Regions from separate parts of the Paenibacillus sp. HJGM_3 genome, predicted to be linked through region 1. Evidence: riboswitches for the same ligand, from Rfam matches in the RefSeq annotation. Region 1 holds a riboswitch; each other region holds the start of a gene.
The links. A riboswitch is a leader RNA that binds a small molecule or an ion and turns the genes downstream of it on or off. The one in region 1 is predicted to bind cyclic di-AMP.

Region 2: another riboswitch for cyclic di-AMP. It lies ahead of ACI5FR_RS02170 (C40 family peptidase); the one in region 1 lies ahead of ACI5FR_RS31140 (NlpC/P60 family protein).
Region 3: another riboswitch for cyclic di-AMP. It lies ahead of ACI5FR_RS19865 (3D domain-containing protein); the one in region 1 lies ahead of ACI5FR_RS31140 (NlpC/P60 family protein).
Region 4: another riboswitch for cyclic di-AMP. It lies ahead of ACI5FR_RS07130 (hypothetical protein); the one in region 1 lies ahead of ACI5FR_RS31140 (NlpC/P60 family protein).

The regions. Positions count from the first base shown of each region.
Region 1 covers NZ_JBJGED010000042.1:47,807-52,963, forward strand. The annotation lists gene ppk1 (polyphosphate kinase 1) at 1-83, opposite strand, end outside; gene ACI5FR_RS31130 (YheC/YheD family endospore coat-associated protein) at 250-1,332, shown strand; gene ACI5FR_RS31135 (NlpC/P60 family protein) at 1,463-2,530, shown strand; cyclic di-AMP (ydaO/yuaA leader) riboswitch at 2,667-2,805, shown strand; gene ACI5FR_RS31140 (NlpC/P60 family protein) at 2,811-3,632, shown strand; cyclic di-AMP (ydaO/yuaA leader) riboswitch at 3,774-3,912, shown strand; gene ACI5FR_RS31145 (C40 family peptidase) at 3,919-4,482, shown strand; gene ACI5FR_RS31150 (CapA family protein) at 4,579-5,157, opposite strand, start outside.
Region 2 covers NZ_JBJGED010000001.1:497,076-502,232, forward strand. The annotation lists partial or broken gene ACI5FR_RS02165 (flagellin N-terminal helical domain-containing protein) at 1,456-1,812, opposite strand; gene ACI5FR_RS02170 (C40 family peptidase) at 2,018-2,881, opposite strand; cyclic di-AMP (ydaO/yuaA leader) riboswitch at 2,885-3,122, opposite strand; gene ACI5FR_RS02175 (carbohydrate-binding family 9-like protein) at 3,209-3,856, opposite strand; gene ACI5FR_RS02180 (extracellular solute-binding protein) at 3,942-5,157, opposite strand, start outside.
Region 3 covers NZ_JBJGED010000018.1:109,466-114,622, forward strand. The annotation lists gene ACI5FR_RS19855 (helix-turn-helix domain-containing protein) at 16-468, opposite strand; gene ACI5FR_RS19860 (polysaccharide deacetylase family protein) at 701-1,828, shown strand; gene ACI5FR_RS19865 (3D domain-containing protein) at 1,841-2,725, opposite strand; cyclic di-AMP (ydaO/yuaA leader) riboswitch at 2,735-2,914, opposite strand; gene ACI5FR_RS19870 (response regulator transcription factor) at 3,106-3,822, opposite strand; gene trmL (tRNA (uridine(34)/cytosine(34)/5-carboxymethylaminomethyluridine(34)-2'-O)-methyltransferase TrmL) at 3,984-4,448, shown strand; gene ACI5FR_RS19880 (AbrB/MazE/SpoVT family DNA-binding domain-containing protein) at 4,579-4,827, shown strand.
Region 4 covers NZ_JBJGED010000005.1:15,059-20,215, forward strand. The annotation lists gene ACI5FR_RS07120 (GNAT family N-acetyltransferase) at 50-457, shown strand; gene uvrA (excinuclease ABC subunit UvrA) at 479-2,989, shown strand; gene ACI5FR_RS07130 (hypothetical protein) at 3,064-3,510, opposite strand; cyclic di-AMP (ydaO/yuaA leader) riboswitch at 3,651-3,813, opposite strand; gene ACI5FR_RS07135 (LacI family DNA-binding transcriptional regulator) at 4,093-5,085, shown strand; gene ACI5FR_RS07140 (L-fucose isomerase) at 5,157-5,157, shown strand, end outside.

The sequences.
Region 1 (5,157 bases):
CAGCTGAGATCGCGGTTTATGTACTTGGCGGTTTGCGGCTGTTTCGGCTTTGACGGCTTCCCTTCCATCATCACATTCCCCATATCCGTTCCTCCGTCCATGTTCGTACGTGTCTTCCCTTCCTACATTATGGAGCGGAAATGTTATCGCTATTTAAAAGTTTTGTTAAATCGTTGCCCCCCAATTTCAGGTACTCTTTCGGATCAGGGCGAATAGGATGAAGCAAGTTTGACTTAAAGGAGCACCCGCATGAGCGATTTATTGGGCATCATGACACACCGGATCAAGCATCCGGACAGTTTACGGCGCCATGCTCGCGCCGCGATCGCGGAACAATTCGGCGGAGTTGTCGCGTATACCCCGGAGGATGTCGACTTGGAGCGCGGGCTGATCCGCGGCTATGTGTTCCGGGGCGACACGTGGCGCAGACAAATCACGTCGTACCCGAAGATGAATATGGACATCGGCTTCTATCAGACGCCGGCTTCGATTGGGAAAGCCGGCCGCGTCAAGAAGACCAAGCAGATCCGCTTCACCGGCTACGGGCTGGGCAATAAGTGGAAGATTCAAAGCCATCTGCTGGAGTCCGACTTCCTGAAACCCTACTTGCTGCCCACCGAACAGGTCAAAACGTCCCAACAGTTCATCCAATTTTTGAAAAAACACGGGCGCATCATGCTGAAGCCCATTAACGGCTGGGGCGGCCGCGGCATCGTCAAGGTCATCCTGGACGAAGACCGGTTCACCGTGCACCAGAACGGCAAACCTACGCTGCGCTTGCCCTTGGAACGGCTCGGCCCCTACATTCGCGGTGTGCTTAAGAACGGCGGCCGGCATATAATGCAAAAATGGATCGACATTCGCAACCAGAACGGGCAAGTGTTCGACATCCGGGCGCTGATGCAGAAAAACAGCAAAGGGGCTTGGCAATTAACGGGAACGGCCGTCCGCGAAGGAAGGAAGCAGTCGATTACGTCCAACATCAAGAGCGGCGGCAGCGCGTACGAAGCGGGCAGTTATCTGAAAAAGGAGTTCGGCGAGGAGAAAGGGGAAGCGTTAACCAAATCCATCACCGAGGTGTCGAATTATATCCCGGAGTTCACGGAAAAATCCTACATGAAACGTCTGACCGAGCTGGGTATCGATCTCGCCGTCGACAAATCCGGGAAGCTGTGGCTGCTCGAGATCAACATTAAGCCCGGAAGGGCCGTCATTCGGCAAGTCTATGGCAAAAAAGCGTGGGAGCAAAGCTTCCAAAGACCGTTTCAATATGCCCGGGATTTATACAAGAAGGAAGTCGAATCCTTACGGGAACCCCAGAAAGTGACATAAGCCTTCTCTCGTCCGGTCCAGACCGCAACGCGCGCCGTTGCGGTCTTTTATTGGTTAGAAGTACCAGTGAAATCGTTTAGTCAACCTTGGTATGATGGTACTATCAACCAAATGAGGAGCTGACTACATATTGAAGAAAAAGATTGCTAGCCTCACGCTAGCCATGACGCTGGGGCTTACAGCTGTAGCCACTGGTATTGCTTCTGCAAGCGCATCCACGACAACTTCTGCCGCTATTACCAAGTATAACCAATATATCCATGCGGACAGCTATGTGAAGGACGAGCTGTACAACGTGGCGGACTTCCGCCAGAAATACGCGAGCTTGTCCGGGACGCTTGCCTATCAAATCGTAGACCGCGCCATCTGGTATATGGAGAATGGCTATATGGTGTACGGCCACGGCTCGGACGCTTACGGCAAGTACGGATATGAGGATTGCTCCGGCTTCACCCGGCTCGTATTCGGAGATTTCGGGTTCAGCATTACGGGGGCTTCGGCTAGCTATGATACTGTCGGCACGAAAGTACAAGGCGTAGGAAAAAAGCAAGTGAACGGAAAGTGGCAACTGACCGGCATTGAAAACTTGCGCATCGGCGACATTTTGACGTGGAAACAAAACGACACCATCTCCCACGTCGCCATCTATATGGGAACGAATCGGGATGGACAACCTGTCGTGATCGGGACAAGAGCAGATGGAAACCCTACGGCTCTCGGCACAGTGGACGGCTGGGGCTACTGGTGGGGGGAAAAGTTCAACTCCGCGAGACGCGTGCTGCCTGACGATGCGATCAAGGGGATGGCGGGACATACGGCCAAAGCGCCGGTTATTCCGAATTCGTACGTCCTTCCGCCGCAGAAGCCCGTTCCGCAGTGGACGCCTCCTACAGGGGGGCAAACGCAACCGACGCCGCAGCCGACACCACAGCCACAGCCTTCACCATCGCCACAGCCGACACCATCGCCGCAGCCTAGCCAACCGCAAGCCAAAAAACAGTATGTCGTTACGCAGCACGGATGGGTGGGCCTGAAAGCTTCCGCAAGCTTGAGCTCCGCGGATGTCGGACGTCTGCAGCTCGGCCAAAAAGCCGAATTGATCAAAAAAGCGAACTCGTATTGGTATCAAATCAAGTGGAATGGAAAGACCGTTTACATAACGACCAACAGCAAGTATACGAAAGTGATCACCGAGTAAATAGCATCCTATTTTAACAGTAAAAGCTTAATTTAACATTAACCTGGAAACATTTGCGTCATGAATGCCCAATTCTCCCATGTTAGAATAAAAACGTTTCCAACCAATCTCAATCATTCAATAGGATTGGAAGCAAAACTAGAATAGGCCGAAGCTTCTTATAAAAAAGCACGGGGGACCCATTCCTATATGGGGTGAAGCCGCAAGAGCGGCAGGGTGATTACTCTTTGACCCTAATCCGACAGCTAACCTCGCAGGCCGCGAAAAGGAGAGGATTTACTTGAATCGCTTTGCGAAAGTAGTGTTGACAGGTGCCTTGGCACTGAGCCCCATCATCGGAGCCGTCTCCGTTTCCGCTGAAACGGCAGCGCCGACAGACACTCTGGCTGTTAGCAGCCAATTGGCTGTAGCCGCAGCTTCAGCAGACGCCAAACGGGAAAAAGTAGTCCAAACTGCACTATCCTTGAAAGGCCAAGTCCAATATGTAAATTGGCGGAACCGGCAAGAAGCCCACGCGCCGTACAAGACGGACTGCTCCGGGTTTACGTACCTGGTGTACCGACTGGCTAACGTTGGCGTAGGTTTGGTCAACAAGGACGATGACTCTCAAGCCAAAGTAGGGACGAAAGTGGCATGGGGCAACTTCAAAAAAGGCGATTTGATTTTCTTCGGCAATATCGGCAGCTCCAAGAGCTTGAGCGATGTAGGCCATGTCGGGATCTACATTGGCGACGGGAAGATGATACACAACGCCAACGGCAGCAAAGACGTCGTCATTTCGGACATTTATAACAGCAGCTATTACAAGAGCAGATTCTCTGTTGCTAGACGCGTCATTAATGACACGCAACAATCGCAACCGTCGCCACAGCCGCAGCCAAGTACGCCGCAAGCGAAGAAACAATATGTCGTTACGGACCACGGATGGGTTGGCTTAAAAGCTGCCGCAAGTCTGAACTCGGCTGATATGGGTAGGCTGCAATTAGGTGAGAAGGCCGAATTGATCAAAAAAGCGAACTCGTATTGGTACCAAGTCAAGGTGAATGGGAAAACGCTTTACATTACTACAAACAGCAAATATACGAAAGTGATCACGCAGTAAGAAGCATGCTATTTTAACAGCGAATGCTTAATTTATCATTAAACTGGAAACATTTACGCCATGAATTTGTCCTTTCTCGCATGTTAGAATGAAAAAGCTTCATCAAACCTCGATCGAATCGATAGGTTGGAAGCAAAAATTCTAATATAAAGGCCGAAGCTTGACATAAAAAAGCACGGGGGACCCATTTAACTATGGGGTGAAGCCGCATGAGCGGCAGGGTGATTACTCTTTGACCCTAATCCGACAGCTAACCTCGCAGGCCGCGAAAAGGAGAGGATTTATTTTGAATCGCTTTGCGAAAGTAGTGTTGACAGGTGCTCTGGCACTGAGTCCTATCATCGGAGCCGTTTCGGTTTCCGCTGAAACCGCAGCGCCTACGGACACCGTGGCAGCAAGCAGCCAATTGGCTGTAGCCGCAACTTCGGCAGACGCCAAGCGGAACAAAGTAGTCCAAACCGCACTGTCCTTGCAAAACAAAGTCCAGTATGTCAATTGGCGGAATCGGCAAGAAGCGCACGCACCGTACAAGACGGACTGCTCCGGGTTTACGTACCTGGTGTACCGACTGGCTAACGTTGGCGTAGGTCTCGTGAACAAGGACGATGACTCTCAAGCTAAAGTAGGGACGAAAGTGGCATGGGGCAACTTCAAAAAAGGCGATTTGATTTTCTTCGGCAACATGGGCAGCTCGCATAGCAAGAGCGACGTAGGTCATGTCGGGATCTACATCGGCGACGGCAAAATGATTCACAACCTCAGCAGCAGCCGAGACGTCACGATTACGAACATCTACAAAAACAGCTACTACAAGAGCAGATTTACCGTTGCAAGACGCGTTATTAACTAAGCAACAAAAGTAAACCAAGCGTCAGCCGCCCGTTCGGGCTGCTGGTGCTTGGTTTTTTTTGTTGCATTAGAGCATTATAAATCCAGGGATCCCCGCTTACAGAACCTTCAATCCGCTTTGGTCCGGATTCAAAGGAATGTGTCTTTTCACGTGCTGGTGCATTTTGGACATGCGTTCCCATTCGCCACCCGACGTGTCCGCAGGCTTCTTAAGCGCGCCCGCTAGCGGTACGACTCGGAAGACCGGCTTATTCCCGGATTTATACACGCGCACCCAGGTTGGAACGAAGTCCACATTCATGATTTGGGTCGTGCCGTCGTCTTGCTTGCGGACATGGATCTGGGTAATGACCCCAGTCAGCGTATGATCGTTTTTGTACAAGCGCGTGGAGATGAAGTTGCCAAGCGAGTACGCGGCAAACTTTTTCTTGCTTGCCCCGGACCGCTCCTTTACTTTATAGAAGACCGCGGGTTGAATTACATGGGAATGGGCGCCCAGAATAATATCCGCCCCATGTTCGAACATTAATTGAACGAGCTTTTTTTGCTCCGGATTGGCCGTTTTGCTGTATTCTCTTCCGAAGTGCATACACGCCACGATGAGATCGACCTCTTTGCTCTTCAGCCGCTTGATGTCTTCGACGATCCGCTTCGGGTCAATCAGGTTCACCGCCCA
Region 2 (5,157 bases), on a different contig from region 1:
TGTTAGGAACGCATCGCGGGATGTATTGTCATTCCCCGGAACGGTCGTCGTGTTCACATTCTGATTGCCCAGATCGATGGTAACCGTCTTGTTCCCCAGCGTAATGTTAAGCTTGCGATTCGCGGCCGTCGTCAAGTCGATCCCGGCCGCGATATTCGTGAACGAAGCGCTCGAGTTCAGATCGCCCGCCGAATCGGCGAAGCCGAGTACACCGAGCGCGGTCCGGGTCAGAGGGTTCGGATCCCCCACCTCTACCCTTGTGCTTGCCCCCGACTTGTACGTCGCGAACGTAAGCCTACCTTGCTCGTCCAAATAAGCGAACACTTCATTCGCCAGCGCCGGATGCGTGCCGAGCTGATTGTTGATCTCATCCAGCAGCTTCTGAACCGGCGCATACGTCCCCGCGTTCAGTGTAATCGTCTCCGGCTCCCCGCCGTTCACGCGAATCGTGAATTGGTCATTCACGCCTTCCCCTATATAAGTGCCGCCTTTGTTCGCAATGATATGATCGGCACCCTTGATGTTAATATTCGTAACCGGCGTTCCGGCCGGCGCGTTCACCGGCGATCCGCCCAGGAGGGTGGTGGCAAATGTGCCTCCACTGTCGGCTATACTGAATGTGGCCGTCCCAATGGCAGTGTAGAAGCTCAGCTTGTGTGTACCGTCATCCTTCACTTGGATAATGTCTTTCCCAAACTGGGTGTCCATCGCCGTTTGAAGGGCAGTAACTAGGTCCGGCAACGAATAGGTGCCACCCGCGGTCAGCCCCGCATCCGTCACAACATTCACAGTTAGGGTTGAGTTGCCTAGAATTACACTCAGATCATTGTTGGCTGCCACAGCGTCTAGAGTTACCGTCGGAGGCAGATTGACCGTCCCGGTCAACACCGGAGCCTTCGCGGCATACCCCATCGCCATCAGGGCGGATTGGGAAGCTGTTCCGGGATTCGACAAACTGACTGAAATCGAGCTATTGCTCCCCGTCGCCACCGTTTGAACCATTAACCGACCATCCGGGCTGGACTGAAATGAAACTTGGTTAAGTTCATTGACCCAATCCGTACCCACCGATACCTGCACGGCACTATTCAAGGCACTGATAAATTCCGCTTTCGTATAGCCGCGAGCGGGGCTGGCTGGGATGGACACAGGATTGTATACGGACCCGTTAATTGAAATGCTGAACTGGTCGTTAAGCCCGGTCTGAACCACAATCGGCTCCATCAGCGGCTCGCCCGCCATCTGCGTGTACCCCGTACCGGGCTGCCCCGGCGTGGCCTCCCGCATCGGGACGGCATAGCCGGCCTTGGCGGTCGCGGAGGTAGCCGGAATGTCCGCCTGATCGAGCATGGCGGAGAGCACTTCCGTCCCCTGCGCCTCCTTCTTGCCGCTCAAGCTGCCGTTCAGCAGCTTCTTCGTATTGAACTCGGTCGTCGTCGCGACCCGGTCGATCTCGGTCTTGAGCTGCGCCACTTCCTTCTGCAGCTGCTCGCGGTCCGAATCGGTCATCGTACCGTTCGCCGATTGCACCGCCAGCTCCCGCATCCGCTGCAGGATGTTTTGTGTCGAGCCCATCGCGCCTTCGGCGGTCTGGATGAGCGAGATCGCATCCTGCGCATTGCGGGACGCCTGATCGAGACCGCGAATCTGCCCGCGCATCTTCTCGGAGATCGCGAGCCCGGCCGCGTCGTCGCCGGCGCGGTTGATGCGATAGCCGGACGACAGCTTCTCGAGCGCTTTGCCGACGGCCGTATTATTCGTGGAGGCTTGCCGCTGCGTATTCCCGGCAGCCAGATTATGATTGATTCGCATTATGCTGCACCTGCCTTGAGTAAGAAAAAAGTGGATGAAAGCAAGAGCCGTCAAGTTGTTCTAAATGGTTTGTCGGAAAATAGGCGCGCAGAATGAAGAGCTAGGCCACGATTTGTATACTTTTAGGCCTAAAGTCGTACCGCGTACAAACGACAAAACGGCCCGAACCCGCGGTCAGGTCCGTGCCGTTTTCCCTTAGACTTCCTTACATGACGCGCTTCGCGCCGATGAAACGCTTGCCCCAATAGCTGCTCGTAATCGAATCGATCTTCACCCCGCTCGAGGTCGTCGAGGAGATGAACAGCTCATTCCCCAAGTAGATGCCCACATGCGTAGTGGAACCGCCGATGCTGAAGAACACGAGATCGCCGGGCGCTAACCCGACGGTCGAATAGCCGGCACTGTCGTACATCCCCCGGGACGTCCGAGGCAGGTCGATGCCGTACTGATCGAACACGTAATTGACGAAGCCGGAGCAATCGAAACCGGCAGGCGTCGTACCGCCCCATTGATAGCGGATGCCGAGGTACGTCTGCGCCGTTTCCAACAGCAGGTCGGTCGAGGACTTCTTCGGCGGGGCGTACCAGGCCGGGGCATGATAGCTGCCATCCAGACTCAGGATCGCGATCCGGTTATCATTATCCCACTGCACGAGATAACCGAGGCTCTCCGAGACGAACCGAAGCGGCACATACGTCGCACTGTTCATGAACGCGGGTGCCGTCTCCAGCTTCACGGATTTCCCGTTCACGGTCGCATCCGGCGAGCCGGTGCGCAGGCTGATCGATCGCTTGCCGTCGCTCATCGTGAGGCTGACGGTCGAGCCTTGCATGCTGTAATCGAGCTTGAAGCCGATCTGCTCGGCTACCGCACGAAGAGGAACGAGCACCGAGCCGGCAGGGCTCATGACCGGCCCGGTTTCCGGGAAGGAGACGAGCGAGTCGTTCACTTGCATCTTCACGTCATCCGCCGGAGCAGCGGAGGCGTCGGACGGCGCACCCGCATACAGCAAGGCGGCCAGTCCCAACGTGGCGCAGGACATCGCCACGGGTTTGAACCATTTCTTCAACCAGCTTTCCCTCCTAGTGCCTCCGAGGTTAGGTGTCGGGTTCGGGAAGAGAGTGTTCCCTAGCGTGTCGCTCCTGCACGGAGCGGCTTCGCATTCACCCCACTAGCGCATTCGCGGCCTTAGGCCGGAAGGCGCATGGGAAAGAAAAGGCCGACAGGACCTGCCTAAGCGCCCGTCAGCTTCTTTCCATCGGTCCCCCGTACCGGTCGTTCGGTACGACCGGATTCGGCTTGATTATGTTGCGTTTCTGTTAGTAAGGCTAGCATAGGAATGAATTGGTTTCAATATCAAAATGCTGGGAAAACGCTGCCATTCCGCCCAAATCCGCTATTCGAAGACAAATGTTCCAAATCGTCGCGGGATATGGAAGCGGACGATGCCCGTAGGGGACCAAGCGGTATACTCGTCCTCGTCGCGGTTCGGGCTACGGTCGATGCGATACAGGTTGGTCCTCCACTCGTCGCCGGGCTGGATGGACTTCCCGTTCAGCAGATCCACTGCGGGAATCGCGATCTCGTAGACGACCCGCCGATTCGCCAGATCCACACTCACCGAGGAAGCCAGCTCCGCGCTGTCCCAGGACGTGTCCACTTGAATCGAAGCGCCCTTCGGATCAGACAAGTCATTGACGATCTTGGCGTCGAACAGGACGCCGGCCGGGCTGAACTCGAATTCAAAATACCGCGTCAGATCCCCGTCAACCGACATAAACACTTCTACTACGTCCTCTTCGTAGATCGGGTCGTCACGCTGCGTCATCGTGCTGAGGATATAGTCGTCCTCGCATTCGAACCGGTAATACACGCCCCAGTCGTTCCAGGCTGCGCGGACGCGCGTACCGAGCCGCGGCTCACCGCCGCTCACCACCTCGAGCAGCTCCACCTGCTCGGCCCGCTCCCACAACGACGCTCCCAACGGAAGCGACAGCTTCCCCTCCGCCGGCAGCCGGCGGCATATGTACTTGGCTTCGCTCATAACCTACTCCTCCTTCAACTGGATATGACAAGCAAAGCGTATCATGTTGAAATCGCCGTCCGCAACTACAAAAGAGGCGCCAAGCTTAATCGGAACGCGCTCCAATGGCTTCCCATACATGATCGAACGTCTCCGTCCGGAACCAGACCATCTCCATCGCCTGGTTTAGCTGAGCGACTTGATGATTGGATAGACCCAAATCATTGACCAATTGGATATCGCCCAATGTATCCAAGAACGAATAATACCCCTCGCCTGTAAAAGATGTATGCGGGTAATTCGTGGATTCCGCCACCGATCGGACGACCGGAATAGTGGTGCTCTTCGCTTTAATGAACGCTTGAACAGGCTCGGACAACAAATATTGGATGAAATAACGGGCCTCGTGTACATGCTCGCAATCTTTGCTGATCCCGATATTCGTAGAGATGGCTAAAGACTTGTCCATTCTGCCGGTAGGAAATTTGCAAATTCCCCATTCAAAAGGATTGCCGCTATACGACTCGCACAAATAGTACGTGGATAAAATCATGCCGACCTTGCCCCGATGGAAAAACTGCTCGCTCAGGTCAGAGCTCTTATAGAGCAGCGGCGCTACTCTATACTTGTAGATCAAATCGAGTATAAACCGGATTCCGGCTTTCCCTTGCTCCGACGGAGGGAAAGCAATCCCATCCTTCACAAACTCCCCTCCCTCTTGCAGGAAAAACAACGGCCAGCGGTAAAAGGAAGGAGAAAACGAAAAGCCATATTGAACCGTGGAGGGGCTAACCTCCCGGGTAAGCTGCGAAGCCGCCTGCACCAGATCCTCCCACGTCCAACGGCGGTTCGGCACCTCGAGGCCGATCTGATGGAACATAGACTTATTGTAAACCAGTATAATAGGCGAGAACGTAACCGGCACCGCGTACAGTTGTCCGTTCCGGATGGTGGGACTCCACAGAAAATCATAGATTTCCGCCCGCGTATCGAGCTGGAGATCGTTCAAGGGCTGCAGAACGGAATCAATCTTCTCGGTTTCCAGCTCCAGCAGGAATCGGTTGGTGATGCTGATCAAATCCGGCTTCCGTTCCTGCATATCCTGCGCTCTATAGCTGGCATAGATGGAAGGCGTGATTTCGCTATAAAAGGGGACGAGTCGAACCTGAATGTGCCGGTGTTCTGCATTAAATCGCTCTACAACCCGTTCAATGAGCGGATATTCATTCGACGGAAGAATCCAGTACAGGTTCAGCATCGTGACCTTCAGCTCCAGATGATCGGTTCCCAGGATCACGCTTCCTTTGCCGGGAATGGTCTGG
Region 3 (5,157 bases), on a different contig from region 1:
CAGGTTTATCCCATATTAACTTTGTTTAAACTTATCTTTCAGAATGCCGGAACCGATACCTCCGCCCAGCATCAGCAATAAAGGTCCGAAATTCCAAAGAACCTTCCCCCCGTACAACGTAATGTCCAGCCCTGCTGTTTTGTTCAGAATCAGAACGACTAGTTTGATCACCAACAAGACTAGACCGACCAGAAATAACACATCGAACGCAAACTTTAATTTCGGATAGGCCAATTGTCGGCTGTCTCTGATCACTTTCTTCGTCAACTCCTCGTCGCTTCTCAGTAACTCATCGATCGTTAAACCGAATAGATCGCTTATTTTCATAATAATCTCAATACTCGGGTAGTTTTGACCGTTCTCCCATTTCGAAACCGATTGCCGGGTTACAAACAGCCTCTCGGCCAATTCGTCTTGAGACCAGCCCATCTTCTTTCTTTCCGTTTTCAACTTCTCCCCAAAGATCATAGGACCAGCTGCCTTTCTGCATTGGATAAGTCCATTGTGGTCGGACCGTATGCAAAAGTAAAGCTCGCTTTGGTTGCGAGCGGCCCGCAATCTCAGGTTGCATCCAGGCTTTCTCCCCATTGCAGCAAAAATTCCGGGCTCCCTGCTGGTCGCGTTTAAATTCGAATCATCAACGGAGTGCCAATCCGAATTCCTGCACATACTAGGGAAAAATGTGTGGGGAGTGCGTGTGATGAGGCGAGGCTATCGTAGCAAGGGACAAGATCGGGGACTGTCATCGGGCAGGCGAATTGCCGGGGCTGCCGTCTGGACGATCGCGCTCGTCCTGAGCGCTTGTTCGGCCGGTTCGACGTCCAAGTCGGCCTCGCAAGACCCGCCCGGGATCTTGCAGCCGAGCCAGGAGCAGCAGGAGCTGAGCGGAAGCACCGGAAGCGCAGGAAGCGCCGGGGACGCCGGCCTTAGCGGCCGTGTTCAATTCTCGACGCCTGCGAAGCAATATCGGTTTATCGTCGGGCAATCCGACCCGGCCAGCCCCATACCGGCCCCCGCCGCGACAACGGACCCGGCTTCGCCGCTTCAGGCGGCGGCCCCGGTTCCGGCTCCCGCGCCGACGCAGACACCGACGTCGCCGGCCGCCTCCGTCAAAAGCAAAAAGCCTGCCATCCCCGTGCAGCGGCAGCAGGAGCAGCAGGCTAAGCGAAAGCTTACATTGGGCGAGCTGAGGCACAAATATTCCGACATCTTCAAAGTGAACGGCCAGCCCGGGGTCAAGCGCATTGCCCTTACGTTCGACGATGGCCCGGACCAGCTGTATACGCCGCAAATTCTGGATGTGCTGAAGGCGCATCAGGTCAAAGCGACGTTCTTCTTACTGGGGAAACGCGCCGAGGCGAACCCAAATATCGTGCAGCGAATCGTGCAGGAAGGCCATGTAATCGGCAACCATTCCTACAGCCATCCGTTGTTCACCAAGTTGTCGGTAGAGGAGTACAAGCAGCAGATCGATCGAACCTCCGCGATCCTCCAGGCCCAAATCGGCTATACCCCGAAGCTGATTCGCCCTCCCTACGGTGAGATTACGGAGGAGCAGCTGCAGTGGACGGGCTCGAACCGGTATGTAATCGTGAATTGGAATATCGATTCCTTGGACTGGAAAGGTCTCTCGGCCGATCAAGTCTCGCACAACATCATAAGCCATGCCAGGGGGGGCGCGATTGTGCTGCAGCATTCCGCAGGGGGAGACAAGCAAAATTTGTCCGGCACCGTAGCGGCGCTCTCGACGGTGATTTCCAAAATAAAAGCGGACGGCTACGAACTCGTAACCGTCCCGCAATTATTGAAGCTATCCAAGCAAATGTAGGTACAACGTTCCTTAGTTCAACACGTACACTTGAACCTTTTGCAGCCCGAAGGAGTTCACGAACGATTTGGACCCGGGGATGAAAATATCGATCCGGTTGCCTTGGATCGCTCCGCCGATGTCGGTAGCTTTGGCGACGAGCGTCTGAGGCAGGCCGTTAAAGCTGTATCCCTTGATCAAGACGCTCGAACCGAGCGGGATGACTTTCGGATCCACCGCGATCGTACCCAGCTTCAGCGCGTTCCCGTAATAGTCGAGTCCACCGTAGCCGCCGTTTTCTTCCGGCGCGTCGGAGTAGGCCGAAGCGGTTACATTCAGCACTTTCTTAAACGTGTACGATTTGCCTTGGTGATCCTGAACGGCTTGTCCGGCTTGTGCCGCCTGTGTATCGGCCGCCGCCATCGTTTGCGCCGGAGCGCTTGCCGCAGGCTTCGCTTTTGCCGCAGCTGCTGCCGTTTTGGCTTTGTTCACGATCGGCGCTTGCTTCGCCGCAGGCGTAGCTGCCGGCGCAGTTGCGGGTGCAGGCGTTGCCTGTGGTGCCGCCGCTGCTGCAGCTTGTGCCGCTGCCGCCGCGATCGAGGCTTGAGCCGCCGCGGTCTGAGCTGCCGCCCTAGCCGCCGCCGCTTCGTTCTTCGCGATCGTGTCGATCAGTTGCGGGCGCTGCAGGTCCCAACCTGCCAGCAGGTCGAAGTGGATCGGTTCGGAAGAAATCAGGCTTATCCCATTTTGGGAATCGGCGCTCGTGGTGGCGCGGAGCGTTGCTTCCGCTGCAGGGGACTTCTCCTCATCCGGATTCAGCTTCGAAACTAGGCTTTCCGCGAAGACGGTCGTCCCGCCGACACAGAGCGCACCCAGTGCGATGGTAACCATCGTTCTGCTGAAAAGCTTGCTTTTCAATGTACATCGCTCCTTTTGTGTTGATGCCTACGAGGTTAGCTGTCGGGTTTGGGCTGAGGATACAACCCTACGTTTTCGTGAACGATTCACCCCAAACGAACGAACTCCATCCTGATTCGTTCGTACAATCCTGCGTCCCCCGCACTTTCCATCCATGAACTGGAAAGAAAGTCTCGGCCGTGCTTAGTTAACAGGCTAACATACGACAACAGTAGGGAAAAACCCTAAAAATTTGGTAATTGTTTATGTAAACGCTTTAGTTTGTAAGCATTTGTAATTCTCGAGGGCGCCGGAAAGCAAACAAAAAAGCGCTAATTTCTTAGCGCTGAGCAAAGTTTTACGGGGTTTCGAGTGTCTAGATTTGATGGTAGAAATGCCCTTTAAGCAAACGACTCTTTTTTGACAGGCGGCTCCAGCAGCTTGTAGCCCACATTGCGAATCGTAATGATGTATTCGGGCGTGCGGGCGTTTTTCTCGATTTTGTCGCGCAGATGGCTGATGTGGACGTCCACGATGCGCGTGTCTCCGAGGAAATGGTAGTCCCAAACCCCGTGCAGCAGCTGTTGTCGGCTGAGCACCTTGCCCCGGTGTTGGCACAGGAACGAGAGCAGCTCGAATTCCTTCGGCGTCAGCTCGATCGGATTGCCGTGCAAGAACACTTCCCGCTGCGCGGGGCGCAGCTCGAGGGGGCCGATCTCGATCGTCTCCTCCGTATTGGCCGGCAGCGTGTGGAGGCGTCTCAGAATCGCCTGGATCCGGGAGACGAGCTCCTGCGGACTGAATGGCTTCGTCATATAATCGTCCGCGCCGTTGTCGAGACCGGTGATCTTATCCGACAAGTCCTGCAGGGCGGTCAGCATGATGATCGGGACGAGATTGCCTTGGCTGCGCAGCCTCCGGCACACTTGGATGCCGTCCAGCTTGGGCAGCATCAGATCGAGCACGATCAGATCCGGGCGAAACTGGGGCAGCACGTCGAAGACCGCCTCCCCGTCAAACACACATTGCACCTCATATCCGACCAGCTTCAGATTGAATTCAATCAGCATGGAGATCGAGGGTTCGTCATCAACGACAAGGATTCGTTTTTTCATCATCATCGTCTCCTTTATGTCACAGTCTGGGTCGCAGGTGGTACCCTAACGTTAAGATTAGCTCCATTATCGCCCGGCAACGTCATGCCGATATTAATCATTCGTAAAGCGGGTGTTAAAAATCGCGGCAAATTTGTTGTATAATGAAACGCGAGGTGAACGCATTGGCTTTTCATATCGTCCTAGTCGAGCCGGAGATACCGGCCAATACCGGCAACATATCCCGCACTTGCGCGGCTACGGGAACATACCTGCACTTGGTGCGGCCGCTCGGATTCCAAACCGATGACAAGACGCTCAAACGGGCGGGACTCGATTACTGGCATTCCGTCAAGATCGATTACTATGACTCTTTCCAGGAGCTGCAGGCGAAGTTTCCAGATGCTCGCTATTTCTATGCGACTACCAAGGCGACCCGTCTCTATACCGAGTTTGAGTACCGGGACGGCGATTTCTTCGTATTCGGCAAGGAGACCAAGGGGCTTCCGCCGGAGCTGATCGAGGCGAACCGCGAGACATGCATTCGGATGCCGATGACGGATGCCGTCCGGTCGCTGAATTTATCCAACTCGGCGGCCATCGTGCTGTTCGAGGGGCTTCGGCAGAACGGCTTTCTCGGCTTACATTGATTTTTCGCGTAGAATTTCAAAAGATTCCCCTTTGTGAATGAGTCTTTAGAAGGATTTTTCATCGTGCACAGCGAATGATTATCATTGTAATTTCGAGCTTTCTTGAGGATCCTGGGGAGGGGGAAGTATGATGAGGCCTGCCGGAGTCGTACGCAAAGTAGATCAACTAGGCAGAATTGTTTTACCGAAGTCGTTAAGGAAACGTTACAAAATGAATGAAGGCGACCCTGTGGAAATTTTGGTTGCCGGGGATCAAATTTTGCTGGAGCGGTATCGCCCGAAATGTGTGTTTTGCGGAGAAATGAACGGCGTTACCGAATACCGCGAGAAGCACATTTGCGAAGGCTGCATGGGGGAAATGGCCCAGATTCGAGCTTAAGCGACTTGATCTTGCGGATCCCAGCGGAATGACGAGCGAAACACCCTACACCCCAGACTCGCGCAAAAGAATAGACGATACAAGGAAAGAGACGTGCTTCGTCCGGACAGGGCGAGGGCACGTCTCTTGTTTTTAAAGACGGCTTCACAGGGGGAGGATGGACAGTGCCGACATCTCGTGTTACTGGACGGGATAAGCGAGCTTAGGCCGAGAAAGTCGAGTTACTTGTCAGGATCCGAGACGCTAGGCGGGATAAGCCGAAAAAGTCGTGTGACTGGGGGTTGGAAATCGCTCCTTATTGGAGCCAGGCCTTGCGGAGACTGTTGCAGA
Region 4 (5,157 bases), on a different contig from region 1:
GGGTGCAGGTTAAGTTTCCGATCTGACAAAAACAAGGAGGAGCTGAAGCATGCATATTCGCCATGAAGTACCGGACACCCAGACCTATCAGAACTTGAGAATAGCGGCGGGATTGCCGCCCAAAGAACACGAAATCGCCACAACCGCCTTGAACCGCTCGATCTTCACCGTAATCGTTAGGAAGGACGGTTCCGAGATGATTGGCATGGGAAGAATCGTGGGCGACGGAGGCTGTTATTATCAGCTCGTCGATGTCCTCGTTCATCCCGATTACGAGGATCTCGCGGTGAAGGAAGTCGTAATCCGCGAGCTGCTGAATTACTTGGACCAACACGCTCCAGCCGATGCGGAGATCATCGTAATGGCGGACGTCCGTAACCTTCCGATCTATCAGAACCATGGGTTTAAGCTAGTATATCCGGAGTACTACGGCATGACGCGACAGTCCGTTCATTAATTCGAATCCGAGGAGTTGTGTATGAATCCTTTTATTGAAATTCGAGGCGCCAGGGAAAACAACTTGAAAGATGTAACCCTCCGTATCCCCAAGCACAAGCTGGTCGTCCTGACGGGCCCGTCCGGGTCCGGCAAGTCTACGCTGGCGATGGATACGCTGCAGCGGGAATGCCAAAGGCAATACATGGAGTCGATGGGGATGACCTCCGATGCGATCGCCAAGCCGAAGGTCGACGCCATCGTCGGCTTGTCGCCGTCGATCAGCGTGGGACAGCACGTCACGAACCGGAATCCCCGTTCGACGGTTGGTACAGTTACCGATATTCACACCTATTTGCGTGTGATCTATGAAAAGCTGGGCGAGCGTCCGTGCCCGCATTGCGGCCACCGCTTCGTTCCGTCTCCGGATCCGATGGCCAGCTCGGCGGTCGGAGACGATCAGGTGGAGGATGGACATGCATCGGTCCGTTGTCCGCAATGCGAAGGCACGATGGAGCGCTACACGCGCAGGCATTTCTCGTACAACACGCCCGAAGGGGCTTGCGAAGGCTGCGATGGCCTCGGCCATACCGTGAGCCTAAATCTGGATGCCGTCTTCGACCAAGAGAAGAGCTTGAATGAAGGCGGCGTAACGATCTGGTTCGACGCTTGGCTCAAGTACAACGTGTCCATCATGAAAGCGGCGGCCGATCACTACGGTCTAACGTTCGATCCGGATGTGCCACTCAAGGATTACAACGCCGTCCAGCGAGACTTGCTCTATTATGGCGTAGAGAGCGAGTCATTTATCGCCCATTATCCCGACGTAAAACCGCCCAAATCGGTATCGGGAGGCAAATATGAAGGTGTCGTAACCGGAATCTGGAGACGGTACAAAGAAAAGGGGGGCGAATCGGGGGAAGCGGCGCTGTTCCAGGAAGAGACGTGCGCCGTCTGCCATGGAGCCCGGCTCAAGGCAGCCATCCGCCAAGTCATGGTCGGCGGCGCAGCCATCTCCGACATCTCCGGATGGGCGCTCCAGAACGCACTCTTCTGGCTCGAGCGGCTCATGGGCGAGCTGCAGCCGGACGCCCGAGAGCAAGTGGAATCGCTGCTCCACGATTTGATCGTTCGGACGGGACGCATTGTCGACGTCGGGCTCGGGTACTTGTCGCTGAGCCGCCAGTCGATCACGCTGTCCGGCGGGGAAGCGCAGCGGCTGCGTCTTGCCTCCATCATAGGGTCGGGACTGACCGGCGTGCTGTACATCCTCGACGAGCCGACCGCGGGCCTGCACCCCCGCGACACGGCGGGGCTGATTCAAGTGCTGCAGCAGCTGCGGGACCTAGGGAATACGGTGCTCGTCATCGAGCACGATGTCGAGATGATGCGCGCTGCAGACCACGTGATCGACATGGGTCCCGGGGCCGGCAGCTTCGGCGGAAGGGTCGTCGGGGAAGGGACGCTGAAGGAATTGATGGCGAACCCCGAGTCGGTCACCGGTACTTTCCTGCGGGAAGAGGATGTTCGACGCTTGGGTGCAGCCCAAGGTCGAAGGAGACGTCCGGGGACCGGTCAAGTGCTCCAAGTCCGCGACGCGTACGAGCGGAATCTGAAGCATATTGACGTAGCGTTCCCGCTCGGCTGCCTCGTCGCCCTCACCGGCGTCTCCGGTTCCGGCAAGTCGACGCTGCTGTTCGATCTCGTCGCCGCCGGAGGCCGTGACGAGCAGCAGCGCCACGGCTGCGCGAGCATTACCGGCTTCGGCGCGATCGACAACATCGTGACCGTCGACCAGTCTCCGATCGGCAGGATGAGCCGGTCCAATGTGGCGACGTATACGGACGTGTTCACCGCGATGCGGAATCTATATGCGGGATTGCCGGAAGCGAAGCAGGCCGGGCTGACGGCGAAGCACTTCTCGTTCAACACTCCGGGCGGGCGCTGCGAGCACTGCCAAGGGCTCGGTGTCGTACCGATGGATATGTTCTTCCTGCCCGGGCTTGAGGTACGCTGCCCGGTTTGCCGCGGCAAGCGGTTCCAGGATGAGGTGCTGCGCATCACTTACAACGGACTGTCGATCTCCGAGCTGCTCGATCTGACGGTCCAAGAGAGCCTGCCGCTCCTGCAAGGGCGGACGAAGATGGATGGACAGATCGCGCTGCTGAACGAAGTGGGCCTCGGTTATCTTCATTGGGGCCAGTCGATCGTAACGTTGTCCGGCGGCGAGGGCCAACGGATCCGGCTGGCCAAAGAGCTGAGCGGGAAGACGAAGCGTCATTCCCTCTATTTGCTGGACGAGCCGTCCACCGGGCTGCATCCGCGCGATACCGCGCAGCTGCTCATCTTGCTGAACCGGCTGGTCGACGCCGGCAATACGGTCATCGTCGTGGAGCACAACCTCGATGTCATCCGCGAGTGCGATTGGGTCATCGACATCGGGCCCGATGGGGGAGACAAGGGCGGTGAAGTAATTGCGACCGGCAGCCCGGAGCATGTCGCGACGATCGACGCCTCCCATACGGGTCGTTATTTAAGAGAAGTGTTAAGGTAACGGCGCATACGTCTGACAGGAAGCCTTCATATCCGGTACTCGGATGGGGGCTTCTTCGTTTGGAACGCGGTCCGTTAGAACGAGAAATACGAAACCGATCGCCGCAAACATTCATCCTCCTCCAGCTGGAAGGGGTCGTGCGCGGGAGGGTATTCGATATTGTCAGCCAGGTCGTTAAGCGCTGCGGCAACCAGATCGCCTCTCACCGTACCCCAGCAAAGCCGATTGCCTTGAATGACGTGAAACGCTTCGGGGATGGAGAGGCCCTTGAGTGGAGTATAGACCGCTGCCCATTTAACGAGGTCGAGCGGCTGTTCTCCGCGGGGCAAAGCGAACGAGCCCCAGCCGACCGCACCCCGGGCCGCCATTCTCAACAATCCGGTGTAGCCCCGCTCTCCCGACCCGGGAGCAAAGCCTTCCAACCAATCGTAATCGAACAGGAACAGTTTCATTGAACCGATCCGGTAGAGGGTTAAGTCGGATTGGCTCAAGTCAGGCAGCGCTTCGATTGCTTTCACCATTAGGCGGAGCTCCTTTGCAGATCATATTGGGCAGATCGAGTAACAAGTACAACAAAAAAGAAGCCCGAACAGAGAATGTCTGTTCTCGGGCTTCCCGTGTCGCAACGCGTGCAGGGCGTGGCGAATTGGATGAGCGAGTCAGGCTCTCTCAATGACGCTTGCGAGGTTAGCTGTCGGATTCGGGCTTGAGAGTGCCCTACCTTGGCGGATGCCTCGGATTCACCCCATGGATTCGATGCCGCCGCGACGGCTCGTTCCGGTGGTTCCCCCGCTTCCTGGATCGGAATTCAGCGTTTTGACTACATATGGATTTGTTGAACCAAATGATACGACGAACAAACGACATTGTAAAACCGGATGCAGCGAAGGAAAAGAGGGTATTGGACCTATTTGGGAAAGGAAAGCGGATAAACTTGCCTGGGACTTTCATTATCTTGCCTTTTGCTCTACGAAGCTCATCGTTGCTTAATAGGGAGAGGGAAGCCGATTTCTCCGATTGCATGGCTCCGAATCCTGTGCTACGTTAGATGTGTAAACGTTTAACTAACTGAACCGCAAGAGTTAGGAGGTGTTCAGGACAAGGTGCGCAAGCTGACCATCAAAGATGTAGCAAAGGTTGCGGGAGTATCTACGGCTACTGTATCGAGGGTGTTAAACGGAACCGGATATGTCAGCGACGAAGTCCGGCAGCAGGTGCTCAGCACCGTGCAGACCTTGAACTACCAGCCGAACGCGATCGCCCGCAGTCTCAAGCTGGACCGGTCCCGCAGCATCGGCATGATCGTACCGGATATGACGAATCCGTACTTCACGGCGATCGCTGGCACGCTGCAGCGCAAACTGCTGTCCGCAGGGTACCGGGTGCTGTTCATGGATTCGGACGAGAATCCCGAGAAGGAGCGGGAGGCGCTCGACGTGCTGCGCAGCAGCCGGGTCGACGGCATCGTACTGGCCGGCACCGGCGGCAACAAGGAGCAGCTGCGCCATATATTGGGGGCAGGAATTCCGCTCGTGCTAGTAGACCGCAGCATCACGGGCGTCGGGGCCGATCTAGTCATGGAGGACAACCGGTCGCCGGCGAGCGATGCCGTCACTTTCTTGCTGGAGCGAGGGCATACGCGCATCGGGATCGTGGGCGGCCCCAACCATATCAGAACCGCGAACGAACGACACGGGGGCGTTGTCGAAGCGTTTGAAGCGGCAGGCATCCCGATGCCGAGCGATACGGTCGTTCAAGGAGATTTCACACGCGCCTCCGGCAAACAGGCGATCCGATCGCTTCTGTCGTTGCGGGAACCCCCGACTGCCGTCTTCTCCGCCAACAACGAGATGACGTTCGGGTTGTATCTGGGGATGAAGGAGCTCGGGGTCGCAACGGATAGCTTAGAGGTGGTGTCGTTCGGCGACCTGGAATTCGCTTCGCTATTCCGGCATCGATTGTCGGTGATCGTACAAAACCCGGAATTGATCGGGGAAACGGCGGCTGAAATGCTGCTCAAGCGATTGACGGATGAGACGAAGATGAGGGAAAGCCGCATATTCGTCCCTCAGTTTAAGATTCGGTTAGGGGAGTGAGCGAGCGTCAGCCATGATGTTGGATGTGTAAACGTTAACACATAATATTTTTTTAAGGGAGGCTTTATCCTA